DNA from 4 places in the Bacillus sp. WC2507 genome. Region 1 is predicted to be linked to each of the others. Evidence: riboswitches for the same ligand, from Rfam matches in the RefSeq annotation. Region 1 holds a riboswitch; each other region holds the start of a gene.
The links. A riboswitch is a leader RNA that binds a small molecule or an ion and turns the genes downstream of it on or off. The one in region 1 is predicted to bind S-adenosylmethionine.
Positions count from the first base shown of each region.

Region 2: another riboswitch for S-adenosylmethionine. It lies ahead of ACUN28_RS27450 (cyclase family protein); the one in region 1 lies ahead of ACUN28_RS00520 (peptide ABC transporter substrate-binding protein).
Region 3: another riboswitch for S-adenosylmethionine. It lies ahead of ACUN28_RS20130 (MFS transporter); the one in region 1 lies ahead of ACUN28_RS00520 (peptide ABC transporter substrate-binding protein).
Region 4: another riboswitch for S-adenosylmethionine. It lies ahead of ACUN28_RS27700 (methionine ABC transporter ATP-binding protein); the one in region 1 lies ahead of ACUN28_RS00520 (peptide ABC transporter substrate-binding protein).

Region 1 covers NZ_JBQXPN010000001.1:86,770-91,454, reverse strand. Annotated here, with positions in the region: gene ACUN28_RS00525 (peptide ABC transporter substrate-binding protein) at 1-1,078, opposite strand, end outside; gene ACUN28_RS00520 (peptide ABC transporter substrate-binding protein) at 1,466-3,106, opposite strand; SAM riboswitch class I at 3,239-3,343, opposite strand; gene ACUN28_RS00515 (aldo/keto reductase) at 3,496-4,329, opposite strand; gene proC (pyrroline-5-carboxylate reductase) at 4,331-4,685, opposite strand, start outside.
Region 2 covers NZ_JBQXPN010000001.1:5,227,730-5,232,414, forward strand. Annotated here, with positions in the region: gene ACUN28_RS27435 (FAD-dependent oxidoreductase) at 1-1,028, shown strand, start outside; gene ACUN28_RS27440 (nucleotidyltransferase domain-containing protein) at 1,135-1,917, opposite strand; gene ACUN28_RS27445 (PRK06851 family protein) at 2,029-3,138, opposite strand; SAM riboswitch class I at 3,290-3,402, shown strand; gene ACUN28_RS27450 (cyclase family protein) at 3,488-4,120, shown strand; gene ACUN28_RS27455 (hypothetical protein) at 4,149-4,529, opposite strand.
Region 3 covers NZ_JBQXPN010000001.1:3,805,272-3,809,956, reverse strand. Annotated here, with positions in the region: gene topB (DNA topoisomerase III) at 1-1,268, shown strand, start outside; gene ACUN28_RS20135 (DUF4153 domain-containing protein) at 1,669-2,916, shown strand; SAM riboswitch class I at 3,051-3,156, shown strand; gene ACUN28_RS20130 (MFS transporter) at 3,286-4,509, shown strand; gene ACUN28_RS20125 (arsenic resistance protein) at 4,565-4,685, opposite strand, start outside.
Region 4 covers NZ_JBQXPN010000001.1:5,281,445-5,286,129, reverse strand. Annotated here, with positions in the region: gene pruA (L-glutamate gamma-semialdehyde dehydrogenase) at 1-246, shown strand, start outside; gene ACUN28_RS27710 (hypothetical protein) at 662-799, shown strand; gene ACUN28_RS27705 (cysteine hydrolase family protein) at 1,340-1,903, opposite strand; SAM riboswitch class I at 2,146-2,252, shown strand; gene ACUN28_RS27700 (methionine ABC transporter ATP-binding protein) at 2,376-3,395, shown strand; gene ACUN28_RS27695 (methionine ABC transporter permease) at 3,385-4,050, shown strand; gene ACUN28_RS27690 (MetQ/NlpA family ABC transporter substrate-binding protein) at 4,072-4,685, shown strand, end outside.

The sequences.
Region 1 (4,685 bases):
CATTTTCTTTACGGAAGTCATTGCCTTCTGGACTCTTTGCGAATTTCGCAGGAACCATTCCTTCAGCTGGAACAGCGCCGTTATTTAAAATTGTTTCTACGTATGCCTTTTTATTCATTGCGCCGTTAATAGCAAGGCGTGCATGTTGATTTTTTAATGTTTCATTTTTTTGATTGAGTCGTAAAAATTGAATGCCAACTTCAGCTCGTTCTTTGAAGTTTGGATCGCTCTTATATTTATCAACAAACTCCGCAGTCAAAGCAACACGATCAATTTGTCCTGAATCATATAAGTTAACTTCTGTAGATTTATCCTTAACGACATTGAAGTTGATTTCTTCTAATTTTACCGTTTTAGCATCCCAATAGTTAGGATTCTTTTTCAATTGGAAGCTTTGTTCATGTTTCCAGTTATCTAATGTGAAAGCACCGTTGTAAATTAAATGATTTGTTTCTAAACCGTATTTATCACCTTGAGATTTTAAGTACTCTTCATTAATTGGTAAGAATGTTGAGAATGTCGTTAAGTTTAAGAAGTAGGGAACAGGACGATCTAGTTGTACTTCTAAAGTTTTGTCATCAAGAGCTTTAATACCTAATTGATCAACCGGTAATTGTTTTTGGTTTATTTGTTTCGCATTCTTTATATCGAAGAATAAGAATGCATATTCAGCTGCGGTATCAGGATTTACGGCACGTTGCCAAGCGAAGACGAAATCTTTTGCTGTAACAGGAGTACCGTTTGACCATTTTGAATCACGCAGGTGGAATGTATATTTTGTTTTATCGGGACTAACGTCAACCGACTCAGCAACACCCGGAATCGGTTTATTATCTTCTCCCATTGCATATAAACCTTCAAAAACATTTCGCATTACGTTCATGGATTCACCATCCGTTGCTTTTGCAACATCCATTGTTGGAATTTCTGAAGCGAATGATAAGTTAATGGCCTGTTTATCAGGTGCTTTATCATTTGCTTTCGCTCCGCTTGCATTATCTTTATTTCCCCCGCAAGCAGTTAGTAATAGACTTGCCCCTAAAACAGATGCAACAACAGGTACAACTTTTTTCTTCATTGTTCGTTCCTCCCTAAATGTGTTGTTTGTAACGTCATAATGTCCATGTCTTGAAGTGTAACTATAGAAGAAGAGAAAACCTATTATAAAAATGTGCATGTAGGTCATCAGGTGTTCTATATGTATATACATGTTGAACTATAATCTATCGTTATATGTTTCAACGTAGAAGACATTATATTTTGATGGTTAAATATTTAGTTTCTTTGATTATTTAGAATATTAACACTGGAAAGAACTATATGTCAATAATAAAAAATGGAGTATTATTTTTTAAAAATAATATATTGAAAAAGCGGATTTTCTCCTAATGAGAAATCCGCTTTTGATACATTTTTCCAATAAAACAATTGGTATGGGTAGAAAAACTTCAATTCAGGTTGCCTTTTATTTTTCAATTTGTGCCCATTTGAAGTTTAATTGACCTGCAAAGTCTACTTGCACAATTCCTTTCACATAAGAACGTTCTAAATAAGATTCACCTTTTTGGTAAAGAGGAGCGATAACAGAGTCTTTAAATAATATTTTCTCGGATGCCAGTAATGCTTCCCAGCGAGCTTTTTCATCACCAGCTAAAGTTGTTTTCACTTTTGCTATTGTTTCATCGAACTCCTTATTAGAGTAATGATCTAAGTTGTAAGGGTTATTCGTTGTAAATAGTTCAAGGAATGTAATTGGATCCGCAAAATCAGGGCTCCAGCCGTCAATTCCGATTTCGTAGTCACCTTTTAATAAAAGTGAAACTTGTTGTTTACGCGGTTGTGGTTTTACATTTACTGTTAATCCGTCTAAATTCTTTTCTAGTTGCCCTTTTAAGAACTCGCCAGTTTTCTTCTCAAGGTCACCATCACTTGTTAATAATTCTAATGTGATCTTTTCAGAACCAAGCTCTTGTTTTGCCTTCTTCCACAATTCTTGTGCAGATTTTGTATTGATTTTTGTTAAATCCCCGTTTGCAGTACGGAAGTCTGTTCCGTCAGGCCCCTTTGTAAAGTTTTTCGGCACGAGACTAAAGGTTGGTGTAGAGCCATCATTTAATAACGTATTTACAAAGGATTTTCGATCAATTGTTTGATCGATTGCTTGGCGTGCAGAAACATTTTGAAGTACTTTGTTTTGTTGATTCATACGTAAAAACTGGACCCCTACGTTCGGGCGTTCTTTAAAGTTGGCATCTTTTTTATATTTATCAACGAAGTCAGATGTTAGTTTTATACGGTCTAATTGTTTAGATTCGAATAAATTTACTTCTGTAGATTTTTCTTTTACGACGTTAAAATTGATTTCTTCTAGTTTGACAGTATCTTTATCCCAATAGCTAGGGTTTTTCTTGAATTTAAAGCTTTGTTCATGCTTCCAATCGCTTAGTGTAAAAGCTCCATTGTACAAGATTGCATTATCTTCTAAAGCGTACTTATCACCTTGTGCTTTAAAGAATTCCTCGTTAATTGGTAGAAATGTTGGGAACGCTGTTAAGCTAATAAAATACGGAACAGGACGCTCTAATTCTACCTCAAACGTATGGTCATCAATTGCTTTTACACCAAGTTGGTCGGCTGGAAGTTCTTTGTTGTTAATTTTTGTTGCGTTTTTAATATCAAAGAATAAAAATGCATATTCAGAGGCTGTTGCTGGATCGACAGCTCTTTGCCAAGCGAAGACGAAATCTTTCGCGGTAACAGGCGTACCGTTTGACCATTTTGAATCTCGTAAATGGAATGTGTATTTCGTTTTATCGCCACTTACTTCATGAGATTTTGCAACACCAGGGACAGGTTTGTTACCTTCACCAAGATTATACAAGCCTTCAAATACGTTTCTCATCACTTGACCAGAATCAGTATCTGTAGCACGAGCTGTATCCATTGTTCGTATTTCAGTAGGTGAAGATAAGTTTAAAACCTGTTTACTAGGTGCCTCGCCTTTTGCATTTGCTCCGCTTGCTTCGTTTTTATAACTACCGCAACCAGTTAATAAAATACTTACTCCTACAACTGATGCGATACCGGGTACAAACTTCTTTTTCATTTGATTTTCCTCCTAAATAATTAAGTTTGGATGATGATGAGGGAAATGAAAAATAAAAAATCCCTCTTTTCGTATTGAGAAAGAGGGATTTTTACGTACAAGTTATGCACCCGTATATAAACGAAGTCCCTCATTCTATCTTTCAAGCACAAAGCTTGCAGGAAGTGGCACAGTATTCAAAATGAACCTGCTGCCGAGGTTTCAAAGGGCCAGTCCCTCCACCTCTCTTGATACAATGAGTAAACGAATAAATTTTATTAATTTTTGTGTTTCTTTGATAATTCAAAATCTTACACCTTGGATAATGAAGTGTCAACCGGATGGAATATAGTTTAAATTTTCAGTTTTATTTAACGTAAAAACCACTGCATATGGCAGTGGTTTTTCTACTAGAAGTTAAAGTTATCTGGATCTGGACCAACGCGACGATCTTCATTTAGAGCTTGAATTGCTTTCATGTCATCAGCACTTAATTCAAAATCGAATATATTTGCATTTTCAATAATGCGATGTTCTTTAATAGATTTAGGGATTGTTACAACTTCGTTTTGTAGATCCCAGCGTAAAATAATTTGTGCAGTTGATTTATTATATTTTGTAGCAATGTCTTGTAATGTTGGGTTATCCAGTAGCTGTCCTTGCATTAATGGCGACCAAGCTTCAAGCTGAATGTTATGTTCTTTACAGAAAGCATGTAATTCTTCTTGTGCTAAACGTGGGTGGTATTCCACTTGGTTGACCATTGGCTTAATTTCAGCAATTTCAAATACGTCTTGTAAGTGGTGAATGTGGAAATTACTCACACCGATAGCGCGAACACGGCCATCTTTATAAAGCTTTTCTAATGCTTTCCATGATTCAGTATATTTCCCTTTTACAGGCCAATGTACTAAATATAAATCTAAATATTCTAGACCTAATTTTTCTAATGTAGTTTCAAATGCTTGGAGTGTTGTTTCATATCCTTGATCGCTATTCCATACTTTTGATGTAATAAATAATTCTTCACGTGAAACACCTGATTCACGAATCGCTTGTCCAACGCCTTCTTCATTTTGATAGATTGCTGCAGTGTCGATGCTGCGGTAGCCATTTTTAATTGCTGCTTTTACAGAATCAATTACTTCTGAACCATCTTCTACTTTAAAAACACCTAAACCGAACCAAGGCATTTTTACACCGTTATGTAATGTTGTATAGTCTTTTAAACTTGTTAAACTCATATTATTTCCCCCTAGCTTTTTTGTTTGTTGCTTCTACTGCTTTTTGAATTGCCTCTGAAAAATTATACTCATATAAAGTTTTGAGACCTTCAGCTGTGGAACCACCTGGCGTTGTTACTTGTTCGCGGAGGTTAGCCGGATTTTGCGTTTGTTCAAGCATAGAAGCAGAGCCAGAAATCATTTGAATGACAAGGTGTTTTGCGGTTGCTTCATCGACTCCATAACTTTTTGTTGCTTCAATCAAGCTTTCAGCAAAGTAATAAAGGAAAGCTGGTGCACTTCCAGTAACTGCAGTAAGCTGATGAACTTCCTCTTCAGTGCAAAGTTGCGAAGTACCAATGCCTCTTAAAAGCAGT
Region 2 (4,685 bases), 5.1 Mb from region 1:
CAGTACAATCTGCACTTGTCATGAAAAATCAAGCACAATTCCATCCCCTCCTTTATTTGAAAACACTTTTAGAAAAGTTTGTCGAGATGGGCGGCAAAGTTTATGAACAAACTACAGCGATTGATGTAGAAAAAGGTGATGATCCACAAGTCATTACAAAGGGCGGACATCGTATCACTTGCAAATACGTTGTTTCTTGTTCACATTTTCCTTTTTATGATGCAAATAGTTTTTTCTTTACACGAATGTACGCAGAGCGCTCGTATGCTCTTGCAATCAAAGCAAAAACGGATTATCCAGGTGGCATGTATTTAAGTATTGATGACCCAAAACGCTCCTTGCGCTATACAACAAGCAATGGGGAAAAATTAATTTTAATTGGCGGAGAAAGTCATAAAACAGGACAAGGAGTAAACACAATGCTTCATTATGAAGCACTGTATTCTTTTGCAGACGCAACGTTTGGAGTAGATGAAGTTCCCTATAGATGGTCAGCACAAGATTTAATCACGCTAGATAAGCTTCCTTATATCGGACATATTAACGAAAGAAATCCAAATATATTTGTTGCAACTGGATATCGTAAATGGGGAATGACAACTGGAACTGCTGCCGCTCATTTACTGAAGGATTCCATTCTAAAAGTCCACAGCCCATATAAAGAGCTGTATGCACCATCACGCTTCCATGCAAATCCAGATATAAAAACGTTCCTCTCCCAGAACATTGATGTTGCGAAACATTTAATTGAAGGAAAGATTGAAACCGCATTACGTAAGCCAGAAGATCTCGAAGTTGGTGAAGGATCTGTCGTTCATGTTAACGGGAAACGAGCAGGTGCTTATAAAGACAAAGATGGAAAATTACATATTGTCGATACAACTTGTACACATCTCGGCTGCGAAGTTGAATGGAATAATGGTGATTGTACTTGGGACTGTCCTTGTCACGGTTCCCGCTTTTCAATTGATGGGGATGTTATGGAAGGTCCAGCAGATCAACCGTTAAAACGAGTTGATAATGAGTAGACAATGCAATATGACTTAGCGTGGAATTTTTACTTATTCTCATTCGCAGGTCTTCTCGCATCTATATCTGTTTTTTTATTCCTGCAAAATAAAAAAGAGCACAAACTCACTTGTGCTCTTTTTCATATACTTCAAACAGCATATCTCGAAACAATGTATTTAAACTCTCAATATCGATCCCTAATCCCTTTTCAATCCTTTTCACGTATTGCTGATAGTAATGAATTTGTTCTTCTAAGAATTGATTTAGCACCTGAATTTTCAATCCAACATCTACTTCAGTACCTGCTTTTTTCTTTATTAACAACTTTTCAATTTCATCTAACACGCTACGTTCTAATGATAATTCTGTAATCAACCGATCAAATTCTACGGGAGGCAAAGTCGATTTCTCTTCTAACCATTTACAAGCTAAAATAGGACGTAATACATAAAAGTACTTTTTCAACTTTACATTCTCACCTTGCAAAAATTCACGATAATTTTTTGATGCCATATGTAAGTAATGATATATCGTTGCTTTTGGATCAAAATTCTTTTCACTCATTTGTTGAAGCTGCTCTGGAAAATGAGAGTTTTTCGAATAAAAAATTGGTGATCGAATCCACTCGAGTAAAGCTGGATTTGACTTTGCGAATAGTTGTAATGCCTTTTTAATATCCCAGCCACTTATATCTAAATCATCACTAATCGGATATTCAATTACATCTCGTTTATCATGAATTGATAAATACCATTCCACAGGGTGTATATAAACGAATCTAACATCATAATCACTATCTTTCGATGGAAATCCCCACGCACGACTCCCTGATTCTACTGCAAATAAAATTTTTACATCATTCTCTTTTTCAATTCTGTCTAACTCCAGCTCAATTTTCTCTCTCATTTCTTACCATCTCCATTTTTTGATTATTTCCTTGGAAATTCGACAAATATATTACTCATTTTACTACATACTAAAATAACTGTCAGAAAAATTCTGACAGTTCAAAAATCCCTATTTGTTCTTTTCTGTTACACTAACCGCAATTCGTTCAAACTCTTTTTGAATCTCCTCTTTATATGCATCCACTTTTGAAAAGTCCATAGCAGCAATATAAATTCGTTCTAATTTATCACGAACTGATTTTGCTTTTGCTAAGAAAGACATCGCCTCATTCATTTTTGCTTTATATTGAATGGAAACGTCGCGAATTTCTGTCGCATACTTCTCATCTGTCCCTGGTGTCACAATCAAGGCATACATATCTATAATTTCATCACCTTCGCGGCTCGGAAAATATTCATGTGGTGCGGTGCTATCAAAAATTGCAAAACCCAAGTCTCTTACGATAACCATATCAAGACTATTTGGATCAAATCCACAATGATATACTTCCGCTTCAAATCCTTTTTCTTCTGCTGCCTTAGCTAATTTTTTGAGCATTGTCGATTTCCCAGAGCCTGGGCGTCCTTTTATAAAATAACGATGTGATAACCCTTCTGTTAAATTCGGAACAAAATCAACTGCTCCTTTCGGTGTAGCTGCTCCTAAAAAGCGATGTTTCACAAGCGGTTGTTTCCCTCCTTTATCTGTAAATAATTTCTGAATCAGCTCATCTGTTAGTTCATTCGCTTTATCAAAATCAATATTATTAATATATATTTTCTCCCACGCATCATGTATAATTAATGCCTCTTTAAAACAAGCGTATGCTGCTTGAAAAGCTTTGCTTGCTTCTGAAACAAATCGTTCAATTTCCACCTTCTGCTTTCTTAATTTATCTGAATCCCAAGCAACCCCTAAATTAATATACTCTTCGACAACTCCTGGCATTTTCGGCTCAATAACATGCGGTGATGTTCCATCAACAATTCCTACTTTTAACTTCGGGATAATTACACCATCAACCGATTTATTATCAGAAGAACAGTGTAAAAATTCAATATCGTATCCTTTTTCAATCCATTCACGACCTATTGCCTTGATTAAAGAAGATTTACCGGTTCCAGGACCACCTTTTAAAATAAATAACCTATCTAGCCCTTTCAAATTCTCGTCGTATAAATTATGGAATCCTCTAGCTGTATTTCCACCAGCATAATAATTCAATATATTCCCTGTCACTGCACTCACTCCTTCGCAGCATTCTATTTACATAAGCTACAATATGCGAGCAACTTTATTTGGGTGAATACCTATTTTGTGTTGCGTAAAAAAAGGAAATGAATTACAATTTAAATATCGTAAATATTCCGAACTTTAAAATTAAATATACCTTTTATCAAGAGAGGCAGAGGGACCGGCCCTTTGAAGCCCAGCAACCTCAGTTTATACAAACTGAATAGGTGCTAATTCCTGCAAAATGCATTGCATTTTGGAAGATAATACTCAACTAGTATGTAAAGCTCATCTTTCTTGATTATGAAGGATGGGCTTTTTATTATTTGAAAAACATATATTGGAGGTATGTAAAATGAAAGTAATTGATCTATCACAAACATTTGAAAACAATATGTCTCAATTTCCTGGAACACCAAAAATCCAACTAGAAGCAATTACAAACGTTGAAGAGACAGGCTATCAAGTTACAGATTTTCATTCTGTCGTTCATGTTGGCACGCATTGCGATGCTCCTGCACATTTCATTTCAGGTGCAACAACCATCGATCAATTACCCCTTGATCAATTTGTAGGCGAGGCCGTTCTTATCGATGTAACTCATATTCAAGAGCGAAAATTACCTAAGGAAGTATTGTATAATGCTGACATAAAAGAAGGTGATATTATCATTTTCCATTCCAACCTATCTACTAAGTGGAATACAGAAGCTTATGAGAAAGAAGCATTTTATCTTTCCGAAGAATTAGCTACAGAACTAGTTCGATTAAAAGTAAAATCGGTCGGTTTAGATTTTATTTCTCCTGATGAGGTAACGACAGAAACATCACCGATTCATCACATACTACTTGGAAATAATATTTATTTAATTGAAAACTTAACAAACTTAGATGCCATTAACACGAAACGTTTCTTTTTCTCAGCGGCACCTTTAAAAATTAAAGATAGTGACGGTGCTTTTGCAAGAGCATTCGCTGTTATTTTTTAAACACAGTCTATAAAAAAAGCAAAGATCATCATTGACCTTTGCTTCTATATTTTTTATTTAAATTAAGAAATAATTGTTCAACACGAGGGCGTACCCAAGCTAAATAATCTTTCTCTTTCTTCTTTGTACAAGCTATCTCTTCTCCATCTACCATTTCGACAAGTTCTAGCTCTAACAGTTGCCTCGTGAATGCTAACATATCCACTTCTTTGGCCGGATACTCTTCTTTTAATTTCTCCTCAATTTCCCCCAATAAAAAACCGTCACGCATCATTGCCAATGCATCAATCCAAAGTGGCGGCATTTCATATTTTTCTCCTGTAATTGTATCTTTTACAATATAATTCTTTTGCTCTTTTCGAAATTGAATCGTGTGTAAACATACAGTCGAATTTAATGTTAATTCCATCATACCACCCCTCTCATCATATCTGCATAGAAAAAAGGATGCGCGTGCACCCCTTCTTATCTTTTCATAACACTACTAAACCGTTACATGAGAAAACAATCTCATGTCGATATTTTCCTCCATTATAAACGAAGTATTTTTAAAAAAAAACCCTTC
Region 3 (4,685 bases), 3.7 Mb from region 1:
CTGCTAATAAAGCTTTTAAATTTTCACCGAAAAAGACACTTGATATAACACAAGCACTATATCAAAAAGGGATAGTTTCTTATCCGCGTTCGGATTCTAACTATGTTACACAAGGAGAAGCAGCGACGTTCCCTGATATTTTACAGAAATTAAGTCAGTTTGATGAATATAAAGGTTTATTGCCAGCACCAATTGAATCGATTATGAACAACAAGCGCTATGTGAATGAAAAGAAAGTTACAGATCACTATGCAATTATACCGACAGAGCAAGTTACAAATCCAAGCAAACTATCAGGTGATGAAAAGAAAATTTACGACATGATCGTAAGAAGACTGATTGCGGCACATTATGAAGTAGCAATCTTTGACTACACAACGATTACAACGCTTGTAGACGAACGTGCTGAATTCATTTCGAAAGGAAAACAGCAAATTCAAGAAGGATGGCGTAAAGTTATTTTCCAAGATGATAAAGATGATGAAACAATTCTTCCAATTGTAGCTGAAGGTGAACAAGGGAAAGTTGTAAAGGTAAAAGTGAAAGAAGGAAAAACACAGCCACCGAAGCGTTATACTGAAGGACAACTTATTACGTTAATGAAAACGGCCGGTAAGTATTTAGAGAATGAAGAGTTAGAGAAAGTATTAAAGAAAACAGAAGGTTTAGGTACTGAGGCAACGCGTGCAGGTATTATTACGATGCTGAAAGACCGTAAATATATAGATGTGCAGAAGAACCAAGTGTACGCAACCGATAAAGGAAAAGTATTAATTACCGCAATCGGAGACAAAATACTAGCTTCACCAGAAATGACAGCGAAATGGGAGCAGCGCCTTGCGGAAATTGGTGAAGGTACCGCTTCTCCCGCTACATTTATGGAACAAACGAAAAAGCTATCAGCTAAAATTATTGAAGATGCAGTGGAAATGTCTGAGAAATGGGATTTCACTGGACTACATGTTGAATCGATTGAACGAAAAGGATCGAAATTTACAACAGGTAAAAAGGTTGGTAGCTGTAAAAAATGTGATGGCGATGTGATTGATAAGTCAACGTTTTACGGTTGTTCTAATTACAACACGACACAATGTGATTTTACCATCTCGAAGAAAATATTAAGCAAAACAATTTCGCAAAAGAATATGACAAAGCTTTTAAAAGGTGAGAAGACCGATTTAATTAAAGGCTTTAAAAAGGGCGAGAAAACATTTGATGCGAAGTTAGAGTGGAAAGATAATAAGATTAATTTTGTGTTTGAGAATTAAGTGGCTTTAGCAAATACAAGGTTTTGTAAAAGGTTAGATTTAAAAAATATGGATAGAAAAGAGAGAGCATGACAACTTTATGTCATGCTTTTTTATTTTGTAATTACAGGATTTTGTGTGCTAACAATAAAAAATATTTGAAAAGATAGTATTAAATAGGATGTTTATAGTATCTTTATCATTTCTTTTATATAAAGGAAAAATAAGCAATTAAGAGCACAACTGAAAGTATTTTATACTGATGTATGTGAAAATATGCAATAAAAATATTATCTAAAATAATAAAATTTTATTGTAAAACGATAAAATTTATATTAAAATCAAAAACAGAGTAAATAAGTGTGGTGCTTTTTATAGAAAAGGTAACAACGTTATTTTTAAAATTAGAGGAGGTATAAATATGGACATTAACAATGTGATTATTGAAAATATGGATAACCCTCATGAGTTGGAGAGAATGTATAGAAAAGATCCGAAATCTTTTAAAAAGTCATTCTCACAAGCATGGGCCCAAAACCCTGATTCTCAGGTTCTAGGTGCTTGGTATGAAAGGTTGCATTTCAAGGAGACGGCAAATAAAGAAAAAAAATCGTTGTTTCAAAAAGGTTTCTTATTCATGGGCATGCTAGCTATTCTAGCTGGGCTAAGTACCAGAATCATTTTCCACTTTGTCGAGCAGGAAGCAATCGCTCCAATTAACCTAGCTTTTGGTGTAATTCCTTTTATTGCTGCTTATTTTATTTACAATAATACGCCGAAAAAAAGTATTATTTATTTCCTTGCAGCGTTGTTCTTAATTGCCGGGTTGTATCTTAATATGTTGCCATTAAATTATAAAGACAGCAGTATCCTTGCGTATTTACATCTTCCTATATTGTTATGGGTCTTAGTAGGACTTGCGTTTACGGGAAATGAATATTCAAAAGGCAGTACAAGATTAGCTTATATTAAATTTAATTTAGAATATTGTCTTCTCTACGCGAGCATGGCAGTGAGTGGAATGATACTAGCAGTATTCACTATGCGATTATTTAGCTTTGTTGACTTGGATATAGGAGAATTCTATTTTAGTAATGTTGTTTTATTTGGAGCTGCCGCTCTCGCTGTAGTGGCTGCATATTTAGTATCAATGAATCTTAAACTTGCTAAAAATATTACACCATACATATCTAAAATTTTTAGTCCGCTCGTCCTGATCACATTGTTGATCTATCTTATAACGGTTATATGGGTTGGGAAAAATCCGTTCTTGGACCGCAATTTCCTAATGGCCTTCAACGGAATACTCCTTGGTGTATTGGCTGTTACTATATTTTCTATCGTTGAGAGTGACTCAGACGAGAAAAAGAACATTTCAGATTATATAAATTGTGCCCTAATTGTTTTGGCGCTTATTATTGACACTGTGGCATTATCAGCTATCGTATTCAGACTTTCTTCTTACGGTATTACACCTAATAGACTTGCTGTTTTAGGCGTAAACATACTGATTTGGGCAAATCTCATTTGGATTATGTTTTCCTATATGCGTTTTCTACAAAACAAATCAGGACCGAGAGCTATCCAAGATGCCGTCACGAAGTATTTGCCAATCTACGGACTTTGGGCAGCTTTCGTTATATTTACGTTTCCTTTAATTTTTAATTAGAAAGGCTTTATTAACGTAACGACAAAATTGTTAAAAGAGGATGATAGATGTCATCTTCTTTTAACTGTATAGAAAAACATATTGAAATTATTTTGATGTAAAATATAATGAATTTAGATAATTAAATAAGAAACTTCTTATTAAGAGAGGTGGAGGGACTGGCCCTTCGAAGCCTCAGCAACCTAATGTTAAATAAAGGTGCTAAATCCTGTAGGGTCTAAAAGTCCTAATAGATAAGAAAATGGGTATAAGTAAACCTTCTTCTTATTTTGAAGAAGGTTTTTTGTCATATAAATGGAGAATTAGAAAGGTGGTGATACAGAAGCGAAAGAATTAAAGAAAATATAGAAGAAGAAACCGGAGGGCGTAGTGAATAATCAAGTTGGAAGTTTAAAAGAGGATAGCACTAGTGATAGTATTTGGAGCAATAAAGTTTTTTCGTATTTTTTCTTAGCAAGTTGTATTTCTTTGATAGGCAATTCAATGGTTACGCTCGTTTTACCGTTATGGGTAATGAAATTAACGAATTCTCCAATACTTGTTTCTGGGGTAAACATTGCAATAGCAACGACGGCAATTCTGTTTGCACCTGTAACAGGAACGTTAGCAGATCGAATGTCGCGAAGAAAGCTTATGATAATTGCGGATGTTATGAGATGTATCGTTATGATTTTAATTGCAGTTATAGCATTTTACAATAAAATGCTATACATTCCGTTACTACTTTTACTTATTATACGTTCGATGGGGAGTGCCTTATTTACACCAGCTTCAAATGCAGCATTAGTAACATATGTGGAAGAAAAGCATGTTCAACAGGCGATTACACTGAGGCAAATATCAATACAAATCATATCGGTTGCCATTCCTTTAATGGCGAGTTTTTTAATTAGTATTTTTAGTTTTCATGGAGTATTTGTATTAGATTCACTCACATTCTTTATATCTTTTTTAATTTTAATGAACATCAAATTTCCACGTGAGTTGAAAATAGAAAAGAAAAAGCCTTTTTACGAAGACTTTAAAGAGGGCTTCTCCATATTTAATAGTAATCAATCATTGAAAACATTGCTTATGAGCGCTGTGGTTATTAATTTACTTGGAGCGGCGTGTATGCTTTCACTACAAGTAATAGTTGTTAGAGAAATGGACCTTTCTACGGGATGGTATAGTATAGTTTTTGCGGCATCACCGATAGGGATTTTAATAGGAGCATTTATTACTAAAAAGATTCGTACATATAAAACGATTACGACTGCTTTTATATGTACTGCTATTATGGGGATTTTTAATGCTGCAATGGGTACGACGTTAAATCCGGTATTATTTTCAGTTTATTATTTTTTATCAGGAATTGCATTTGGAGTGAGTAATGTATATTTTGGAGTACTGTATAGAAAATTAATTCCAAATGAAGTGCAAGGGAGATTTTTTGGTTTTTTAAATTCATTATTATTGGTATCAACTCCAGTTGGAATTGCAATAACAGGGTATTCATTAGAGTCAATTTCAGCTTCTATTCTATTTATTATAATTGGTATTATTACGTTTTTAGTTTCAGTTATTTCGTTTGTGATGATAAATAAGAAATAAGTGTTGTATGAAATTTTTCAAAAACAAAAAACGTCCCATAACAGGACGTTTTTTATTATGTATATTGTTGTTTTCTCTTAATAAGCAACAACACTTGTGAAACACAAGCAAGTACTGGCAGTTCAATCAACGGTCCAATAACTAACGCGAGAGCGATAAGAGGTTCGTCTGGAAAA
Region 4 (4,685 bases), 5.2 Mb from region 1:
GCAATTGCAAACAATACAGAATACGGTTTAACAGGTGCTGTTGTTACTAACAACCGTGACCATATTGAAAAAGCACGTGAAGAATTCCATGTGGGTAACTTATACTTCAACCGTGGATGTACTGGTGCAATCGTAGGTTACCAACCATTCGGTGGCTTTAACATGTCTGGTACAGACTCTAAAGCTGGTGGCCCTGATTACTTAGCACTTCACATGCAAGCAAAAACTACTTCTGAAACTTTATAAGAAATAGTAGAAGAGATCTTCGCAGTCTGCGAAGATCTCTTTTTTTTGAAAAAATTTCTATATGTGGTTTAAAGCATGAATGGGTCTACAAATTAATTATATATATTGTCTATTTTATATACGCTTTTTCATTTTCCACTAAGCTAAAATAAAATTAATAAACAATAAATTCTCTAAAGAACTAAAAACCAACCATAGATTGTCCAAAAAATTTTAATACCAATAGGCTTTACTCTATTGAGATTGTGAAGTTTCCTGCTTAAACTAACGGGGCAGATTAGTTGAATAAAATCATATTCGGATTAAGATAGATATAAGTAGAAAAACTAATAAATAAGGTTTACTTCAGTAAAATAAGGTATATTATATTTGTTGAATAGATTCTCTTTAAAGACAAGAAAAGTAGGTGAACAAAGTGGGAAAATATCAATTGGATTACAAAAGTCAGGTAGCTGTGGCAAAGTTTCATGAAAAACAGACGCCTGCCAAATTTGATAAAAAGCAGCAAATTGAAAAATTGCGTGCAGAGTATTTGAAAAAGAAGCAAAAATAAACAGATAAATAATATGTTACGTTTTTGATTACGTTTTCCCTGATTTTTTGTATATGGTGTAAACAAACACAAGAAAATAGGTAAGTTATTCATCGTTCAAATATATATAAATTAGTAGTTTTTATTCCATTGCTACACATAACTCTGTTTTTGATTAAACGTTATTTTAAAGATACAACAAAACCAACGAATAATAGAGCTTATATCGAAAAGTAAATGGCCATTGAAAATATAGGATTTATTTTTCAATGGCCATTTATGGTTATATATTTAACGTTTTGGACAATGTATGCTTTAACTTACCCTATAATAGGGGAAGCTAATTCATTTGAACCGAAAGTGATTTCCATATATTACTATTCGGTGATTAGAACTAGCTAAACCCTATTAATATCAGGATAAACATGTAAATAGAAACAAATCAACGAGAAAAGTTGACTTATTAGTCACATTTTTTAGTATTCATTTTAAGGATTTCCTGTATAATACAATTTGAAAGAAAATCTATGGTTTGACAAGAAACACTCTTTTCGGTTTTGCTCACTGAAGGGAGTGTTTTTTTGTAGCCAAAAACTCCTCTGTACTCATTACATTTGCATATACTCCATTTAAACTAGCTAAAATTGTGTTATGAATATAAACGGCTGGTATAGTAGCACTCTTAAAGGAAAGATCTTTTGTAGCACAAGCATCATGTATAACGGTACATGGAAAGCCGAAATCAAAAGCAGCCCTTACAGTAGCATCAATACACATATGAGTCATCATCCCGCATATGACGACGTGCTCAATGTCTAAACGTTGTAATTGTTCTAGAAGATCGGTTTCGCGAAAACTATTTGGATAATGTTTGAGTATAACGGTTTCTTCTCTAAGTGGGCGTACGCTTTCATGAATATGTACACCCTCTGTATTTGGTAGGAAAAAAGTAGCGTCATCTTTTATTGCTACATGTTGGATATGAAAAATAGGTTCGTTTTTCGTTCTAAAGAATTGTAGCAGCTGGCTAGCATATTCGCTTGCTTCTACTGGATTACGCAATTCCATCTTTCCATTCGGAAAATAATCATTTTGAATATCAACGAGTAAAAGAGCTGTTTTCATATATTTATCTTCCTCCGATTTCATATTCAAATAATGGTATTCAATGTATAGAGAGGATTCTCCTTTTAAAAAATATGAAGGAGGAGAATTTTACATAACTTTAAAAATTACTATTTGTATTGTGATTTTTTATTTAAAAATTTTAATAGAGAAATAATTAATATTTTTCTAAAAAATGTATTGACTCTTATTATTCTGAGTTCTATAATGAGAATTAATTAAACGACAATTAAATCGATACATTCTTATCCAGAGAGGTGGAGGGACTGGCCCTACGATACCTCAGCAACGGTTTTTTTAATACCGTGCTAACTCCAGCAAGCCTTATAAAAGGCTTGGAAGATGAGAAGATGTGAACGAGTACATATAAGTGCTCTCCTTCTTATCTTTATGGTTGATAAGAAGGAGAGCACTTTTTATTTTACCTCGAAAGCTCTACTTCAAGTTTTTACAGCATATAGGAGGGGAAAAAATGATTTCTTTTAACAATGTAAGTAAAGTATATGAATCAGGTGGGCAATCTGTTCATGCGGTGGAGGATGTAACGTTATCAGTTGAGAAGGGCGAAATTTTCGGCATTATCGGTTTTAGTGGCGCTGGAAAGAGTACGTTATTACGCCTAGTAAATATGTTAGAGAGACCAACGGCAGGAACGATTTCAATAGATGATAAAGATATTACATCCTTATCGACGAAAGAATTACGGAAGCTAAGACAAAGAATCGGGATGATTTTTCAAAGTTTTAATTTATTTAATTCAAGAACAGTGTTTGGGAATATTGCTTATCCATTAAAATTAGCGAAAGTACCAAAGAATGAGATAAAAGAAAGAGTAAATGAACTGCTGAAGTTTGTAGGATTAGAAGATAAAGCAAACTATTATCCAGAGCAACTATCAGGCGGACAAAAGCAGCGTGTTGGTATTGCAAGAGCACTTGCAACATCGCCAGACATTCTTATATGTGATGAGGCAACATCAGCTTTAGATCCAGAAACAACGACAGAAATTTTGAACTTATTAAAGAAAGTAAATCGAGAATACAATGTAACAATTCTTCTTATTACACATGAAATGCATGTTGTGAAAGAAATTTGTCACCGTGTAGCTGTAATGGAGAAGGGAAAGGTTATTGAAGAAGGAAAACTGTTTGACGTTTTCACACAACCAAAAACAAAGACAACTCAAAACTTTGTACGCTCTATTATTAATGATCATTTACCGGAAAGTGTTCTAGGGAAAATTCAAAATGGTGGACAGATTTATCGCTTAACATTTACTGGTGAAGAGACAGGGCAGCCAGTACTATCATATATCGCGAAAAACTATAACGTCGATGTAAACGTACTGTACGGAAATATTATTGAACTTCAAAATGTGCTATTTGGAAATCTACTTGTGGAACTGCAAGGTGAGCAGAAAGAAATTCAAAAAGCATTACAACATCTAAGACTGCAAGTGCAGCTGAAGGAGGTAGAAGCTCATGCGAGTTGATTGGAGTATATTTTGGCCACGCATAGTAGATGCGACGGGGGATACCCTCTTAATGGTAATTGTAACCCTTATATTTGCTACAATTCTTGGTATACCTCTAGGTTTACTGTTATATGTAACGAGAAAAGGAAACTTTTTAGAAAATAAATGGGTCTTTTCTATTCTTAATATCATTATTAATACAATTCGCCCGGTTCCATTCATCATCTTCTTAGTAGCTTTAAGCCCACTAACAAGAAGCGTTATTGGAACGACGATTGGAACAGCAGCAGCAATTTTCCCAATGACGTTAGTCGCTTCGATTGGTATTGCGAGAATGGTTGAAACAAATCTTGTTTCTGTTCCGAAGGGGGTAATTGAAGCAGCACAAGCAATGGGAGCTTCACCAATTAGAATTGTTTTTGAAATTCTTGTGCCAGAAGCGTTAGCGCCATTGATCTTAGGGGTTACATTTATGACAGTTGGTTTAATTGAATTTTCTGCAGTTGCTGGGCTTGTCGGTGGTGGCGGTCTTGGTGACTTAGCGATGACATATGGTTATCAACGTTTTGATACATCAGTTATGTTCGTAACGGTCGTTTTACTTATTATTCTCGTACAGGTAGCTCAAAACTTAGGAAACTACTTTGCGAAAGTCTTTTTACGCAGATCATAAAAAGGAAGAGGGGAAAAGAAAATGAAGAAAATTTTAGCATTTGCATTATCAGCAATCGTAGGGATTTCAGCATTAAGCGGCTGCTCAAGTGGGGACACGGGGGCAGGAGCAAAAGAGAAAACAGTTCGCATTGGTGTAACTGGAACGGATGGAAACGCTTGGGAAATTGTAAAGGAAAAAGCTGAAAAAGAAGGAATTAAAGTTAAACTGGTTGAGTTCTCTGATTACACAACGCCAAATAAAGCGTTAGCTGATGGAGATATTGAACTAAACTCATTCCAGCACGTTGCTTTCTTAGAGCAATTTAAAAAAGAGCATAAGTTAGATATTACAGCTGTTGGTACAACGCAAATTGCACCAATGGGCTTATACTCTGAAAAATATAAGAAGGCAAATGAAATTCCAGATGGTTCAGAAATTGCGATTCCAAATGATCCAACGAACCAAGCTCGTGCATTAAAACTTCTTGATGCAGCTGGATTATTAAAGCTTAAGAAAGACTTTGGCTTATTTGGAGACCCAAGCGGCATTGCTGAAAATCCGAAGAAGTTAAAAATTACACCGGTTATCGCACAGCAAACACCTCGTGTATTAAAAGATGTAGCAGCTTCAGTTATTAATAACGGTGTTGCTGG